DNA from 2 places in the Metasolibacillus sp. FSL H7-0170 genome. Region 1 is predicted to be linked to the other one. Evidence: riboswitches for the same ligand, from Rfam matches in the RefSeq annotation. Region 1 holds a riboswitch; the other holds the start of a gene.
What was found. Region 1 has a riboswitch for S-adenosylmethionine ahead of metA (homoserine O-succinyltransferase). Riboswitches for the same ligand answer to the same signal wherever they lie in the genome.
Positions count from the first base shown of each region.

Region 2: linked by a shared signal. The riboswitch ahead of MHH70_RS09620 (O-acetylhomoserine aminocarboxypropyltransferase/cysteine synthase family protein) and the one ahead of metA (homoserine O-succinyltransferase) in region 1 are both predicted to bind S-adenosylmethionine.

Region 1 covers NZ_CP151964.1:559,742-562,959, forward strand. The annotation lists gene plsY (glycerol-3-phosphate 1-O-acyltransferase PlsY) at 1-334, shown strand, start outside; gene MHH70_RS02575 (hypothetical protein) at 552-845, shown strand; gene metA (homoserine O-succinyltransferase) at 955-1,893, opposite strand; SAM riboswitch class I at 2,029-2,136, opposite strand; gene MHH70_RS02585 (LLM class flavin-dependent oxidoreductase) at 2,188-3,168, opposite strand.
Region 2 covers NZ_CP151964.1:2,080,277-2,083,494, reverse strand. The annotation lists gene nfsA (oxygen-insensitive NADPH nitroreductase) at 1-654, opposite strand, end outside; SAM riboswitch class I at 974-1,088, shown strand; gene MHH70_RS09620 (O-acetylhomoserine aminocarboxypropyltransferase/cysteine synthase family protein) at 1,197-2,483, shown strand; gene MHH70_RS09615 (hypothetical protein) at 2,831-3,217, shown strand.

The sequences.
Region 1 (3,218 bases):
TGTACTAGGTCATATCTTCCCTATTTTTGCGCGTTTCCGTGGTGGCAAAGCCGTAGCAACTTCTGCAGGTGTTGTGCTAGGATATGCATGGCCATTATTTTTACTACTTTTTGTCGTATTTTTCATTACGCTAAAGCTTACAAAAATGGTCAGCCTCACATCTATGATTGTTGCACTCATCGCCCTTATTTATAGCATAGTTTACTTAGTATTAACAGGTGATTTTGCCTTATTTATTTTAATTGCCATTTTATTTACGTTTATCGTTTATCGTCACAGAGAAAATATTAAACGGATTAAGGCAGGTACAGAGCCGAAAGTGAAATGGATTTAAACTACAATAGAGTTGTCTGAAAGCGGAATAACGTGTTGCTTTCAGACAATTTTTGTTTTTAAAACGAACGAGTAAAATATTGTGCTAAAGATGCCTTAGTCCACCTCTCATGCATGTAATTAATCTTCGCTTGCAATGACTCTCAAAGCAATTTACTGTTACTACCCTGTGAAATCCGCTAAAATATAAGTATAAATGTATGTCGGAGGCTATTGTCATGAAAATAGTATTAACAGATGCAGCGATTAATTGGTTTCAAAAAGAAATGGAAGTACAACAAGGAGATTATGTACGATTTTATGCAAGATACGGTGGTTCTTCCCCTTTTCATGAAGGCTTTTCACTCGGTATGAACCGCGAATTCCCTCATGAAATTGGCGTAGACACAGTTGTTGAAGGTGTTCATTATTATATCGAACGCAATGATGAATGGTTTTTCAATGAGCATGATTTATATGTAAGTGTGGATGAACAGCTCGATGAATTAGCTTATGAGTATAAAAAAGCCTAAATCAAGATAAATAGCGATGGAATTCGTCTGAAAATTCATTTTGAGACGGCTCCATCGCTTTAATATAAATGCTAAATTAAATTACGTCCTCTAGCATTCAACTAGCTTGTTAAATATGATATTCGATTTCTTCCTCAACAAAATCCCATTTATATGGTGTTTCTTGGTATACGTAATAGTTCAGCCAATTGTAGAACAATAAATGTGAATGTGCACGCCACGTGTTTTTCGGCGCTTTAGTAGGATCATCATTTGGAAAGTAATTAATCGGTACTTCTACATTATCTCCCTTTGCCACATCTCGCTCATACTCATCTGCAAGCGTTGTCGCGTCATATTCTAAATGACCTGTAATCATAATTTGCTTGTTGTCTTTAGACTGTACAATGAAGACACCAGCATCATCAGAATAGCTAAGTAAGCGTAAATCTGGATGCGCGCGAACTTCCTCTATCGATACCGATGTATGTCTTGAATGTGGTGCTACGTATTCGTCACTAAAGCCACGCACTAAATCGACAGTTAAATCTGTAATGACGTGCGAATAGACACCAGAGCATTTTTTCGGTAACTCGAATTTTCCAATGCCATAATGATGGTAGAGGGCAGCCTGAGCGCCCCAACATATATTCATAATCGATGTGACGTTTAATTTTGCCCATTCCATAATATCCGTTATTTCTTTCCAATAAATAACGTCCTCAAACTCCATTCGTTCAATTGGTGCGCCTGTAATTATCATCCCATCAAATCGGCGGTGTTTGATTTCGTTAAATGTCGTATAAAACGATTGTAAATGCGATTTTGAAACATTTTTTGACTCATATGTCGCTGTATTTAAAAATGTCACATTCACTTGTAATGGTGTATTTCCTAACAAACGTAATAATTGCAACTCCGTTTTCTCTTTTTCTGGCATTAGGTTACAAACTAAAATATTTAACGGACGGATTTGCTGTGTTCTCGCACGGTCCTCCTCCATTACGAAAATTTTCTCTTGTCTTAATAGCTCGCCTGCTGGCAATTGCTTCGGAATATTAATTGGCACTTCGCTTCCCCCATTTCTTGAATTAACAAATCAATTATCTTTTGAAGCATGGTTGAATCAGCTAGAGAAGGTAATGCAAAAACCCTCTCATTCCAGTAAAGAGAATGAGAGGGTTTTCGTAATCAAATCCGTTCACTCTTATCTCTCGGGGACAATCCCCGCTGGAATTAGCACCTTTCTAATAAATATTAGAGGTTGCTGAAGCGTCAACGGGCCATGTCCCTCGGCTTCTCTTGATAAGATTTATTAATTTTCATATATTGTAGCATGTGTGTTGCGGTTTGACAATAGGGTTTAAAAAAGCTCCTTCAACAATGTAAATGACTTTGTCCGAGCCTCTTCATCATAAATAGAAGCAGTTACCATTAATTCATCTATTTTTGTGTCTGCAACGAATTTTTCTAATTGTGCTTTGACTGATTGCTGGTCACCAACGAACATATATTGACGTTGCTGCATAATTGCCTGCTTTTCAAATGGTGTCCATATTTCATCCATATTGTCTACAGGTGGCTGAAGTAAATCATGTGTGCGACGAATAATGCTTAAGAAAAGCTGATAGTAAGTTGTTGCCAATTTTTGAGCTTCTTCATCGGTATCGGCAATCATCACATTGACACAAGCGAGCATTTTCGGCTTCTGTAAATGCTCAGAAGGCTGGAATTGTGTACGATAAATATCAATTGCCTGCATTAAATAGTCAGGGGCAAAATGACTTGCAAAGGCATATGGCATACCACGGCGAGCAGCTAGTTCTGCACTAAATAAACTTGAGCCTAACACCCACATTGGCACATTTGCACCAAATCCAGGATAAGCCTTAATGTAATCTGATTCCTGTGCTTTTGCTAAAAAGCGCTCTAGCTCCTCAATATTATCTTCAAAGTCCTCAGCATCACGGCGACGTAGTGCCCTTGCTGTAAAATGGTCTGTACCGGGTGCACGACCTAAGCCTAAATCGATTCGACCTGGGAACATTGCATCAAGTGTTCCAAATTGCTCGGCAATAATTAATGGTGCATGGTTAGGTAGCATAATTCCACCGGAACCGATTCGAATTTCCTTTGTTGCACTAGCCAAATAACTCATGACAACAGAAGTGGCTGAGCTTGCGATGGAACGGCTATTATGATGCTCAGCCACCCAAAAACGTTTATAGCCTAACTGCTCGGCTAAAATAGCTAAACGACGAGAGCGTTCAAATGCTTGGGTTGTAGTTTGACCTTCACTCACAGACACTAAATCTAACACAGAGATCGGTATATTTTTCAACATGATTATCACCTCACTAGTTACTATAACGAAAGTGGAAAAAAGATGCTTGC
Region 2 (3,218 bases), 1.5 Mb from region 1:
TTTTGTCCATGTAGCTGTTTTTTGATTTGAAGAACGACTTGCATAATAACCTTCCATCGTTGCATCATATTCTTCTAATAATGCATCATACTTAGCCTCGTCATAGGCATTTTCATGAAGTACTGCAGGGACAGGCAAGCGTGGTTTTGTTTCATTGCGCTTTGTCGGAGTACCAATCGTCAGTGCAAATAACGGAAATACACTTTTAGGTAAGTTGAAAAGTTCGCTAATTTCAGCAGGGTTATTACGTGCTCCGCCAATATAGCAAATGCCGTAGCCCTTCGCCTCTGCCGCAACAACAAAATTTTGTGCAAATAAAGATACATCGACTACACCAACAAGTAAATTTTCTGCAGAATCTGTAACGATATCTACACCGTGTTTTTGACCCGCGGCTTGAAGACGCTTAAAGTCAACACAAAATAAGAATGATGCACCCGCTGTTTGAAATTGAAATTCATTTTTTGATAATTCGCCGAGCTTTTGCTTTTTATTTTCATCCGTAACCCAAATAACGCTATATGCTTGCACAAAATGTGAACTTGCTGCCATTTGTGCTGTTTCGATTAAATCCATTACCGTTTCGCGCGGAATTTGTTCCCCTGTATATTTACGCACGGATGCGTGATTGCGTAAAAGTTCTCTAGTATCCATTTTCATCCTCCTAATGACCTGTATTCGTATATTATTTTATACTACTTATATTAAATAACCAATCAAGTTGACTAAATGCTATTATTTTAGCGATTTGTATGAATTAATTAAAAAACAATTACGCCTTGGCTAACTCTCATTTAGATTTTTTTCGAGCTAACTGATGTGAATTAATCTAAATATTCGCGACCTGCGCTACGTTTGGTAGGCCTTCATTCAAAATTTGTGACATCTATTGAAAAAAATTAAAAAATAATAGTTGACTTCTTGGTTTACAATGCTTTATACTCAAACACAACGATGGAACATGAATCAAATACTCTTATCAAGAGTGGCGGAGGGACTAGGCCCTATGATGCCCGGCAACCGGTAAGCGACGAGCTTACAAAGGTGCTAATTCCTACAGATTCGGATTGGAATCTGAAAGATAAGGGGAGGAAAACTTGCTCATTTGCGAACCCTCTTCTTAGGAAGAGGGTTTTTTGTTTTTCTACCCTCCTCAAAAATCCATTAGCCATCGAATACATTTTAGGAGGAACATCATGTCAACACTACGACCAGAAACATTGTTATTACATGGTGGGCAAAAACCCGATCCAGTAACAGGGGCAATTGCCGTACCAATTTATCGTACAACTGCTTATGCATTTAACGATACTGCTCATGCGCAGCGATTATTTGCATTAGAGGAAGCGGGAAATATTTATTCTCGTATTATGAACCCGACTGTTGGGGCATTTGAAGAGCGTGTTGCTTTATTGGAAAAAGGAACAGCAGCAGTAGCACTTTCTTCAGGAATGGCAGCTATCTCATTTTCTATTTTAAACATTGCTGGTGCAGGAGACCATATCGTATCAGCAGGCTCTTTGTACGGCGGTACTTATAATTTATTTGCTACAACTTTGCCACGTTACGGTATTACGACAACATTTGTAGACGAGAGTGACCCGGAAAACTTCCGAGCGGCAATTAACGAAAATACAAAAGCAATTTTTGCAGAAACAATCGGTAATCCAAGCTTAAATGTGCTAGATATTGAAGCGGTTGCTAAAATCGCACATGAGCATGGTATCCCACTAATCCTTGATAATACATTCCCATCACCATATGGCTCTAATCCAATCGAATTCGGGGCGGATGTTGTCATTCATTCGGCAACAAAATGGATTGGTGGGCATGGCACAACAATCGGTGGTATTGTTGTCGATGCAGGGAAATTTGACTGGACACAGGGGAAATTCCCAGGCTTCACAGAGCCTGATACAACATATCACGGCATCCGCTATGGAGTTGATACGGCAACTGCGGCATTCGCTACAAAATTGCGCGTGCAATTGCTGCGAGATTTCGGGCCAACATTAAGTGCAGATTCAGCATTTAACTTTTTACAAGGGTTAGAAACGCTTCATTTGCGTGTAGTAAGACATAATGAAAATGCCGCAAAAGTAGCGGCTCATTTACGTAACCACCCATTCGTGGAATATGTAAACTATAACGGCTTTGAAGATACTGTATCGCATTCATTGGCGAAAAAGTATTTGAAAAATGGTTTTGGCTCTATCATCACTTTCGGTATTAAAGGTGGTAGAGAGGCTGGGCGAACTGTTATTGATAGTGTTAAACTCTTCTCGCATGTAGCAAATGTGGGCGATGCACGCTCGCTTATTATTCACCCAGCATCTACAACACATCAACAATTATCAGCAGAAGAACTTAAAATCGCTGGTGTATCAGAAGAGCTCATTCGCTTATCAATCGGCTTAGAAGCAGTGGAAGATATAGTGGCAGATTTGGACCAAGCGTTAGCATTAGCAGCAAAAAATGCTTAACCTATAGACAAACGCTTGAATACTCATTTGTATAAAGTATCTATATGGTTTTGTTAGATTGTTGCTAAAAATAGGCTGTAGACTGCATCATTTCGCAGTCGCAGCCCCCTACTAAAATATAAAAACTTAATACCTAGTATTTTTATAAGAATTATTGACTTCTTGATTTTTCTCAATTATAATAAAACCAATCTACTTGCAGGGAATTGAAATTCTTTCAATCTCCAACGGATGTTACAGGATGTTGCGATTTTAAGTAAACTTCCACCAAAAATATTGGAGAAATCTGGGTGGTAGTAAACCGAAGCGTAATTGATAAAATAGGATAAATCAAAGGAGTGTTGAATATGGGACGTACATATAGTGCACAAAACATAGCATCTTATATTGTGTATGAATTAAATGAGACATACACCTTCATCAATTCACAAGCAATTCAATTATTATTAGCAAATGTTGAAATGATGTGGATGAAAGTGTTTGGGCATAGTGCGTTTTCAGAATCAACATATGATTTATTAAATGGGTACATTGTAAAGGAAGTATATGATGCGTATATCGAGCATGGAAATGACCACATTAAATTGCCAGCGAAAGAATGGTTTTTACGCTATGGGGAGTTTCAGCTTGTTCACCGCACATATGCAGTGCCTGCATTTACAGCATTAGAGGAAAAGATTATGCAATCCATTTTGGAAAACTATCGCCGTCAACAATTAACAGAAGTTAGTTGAA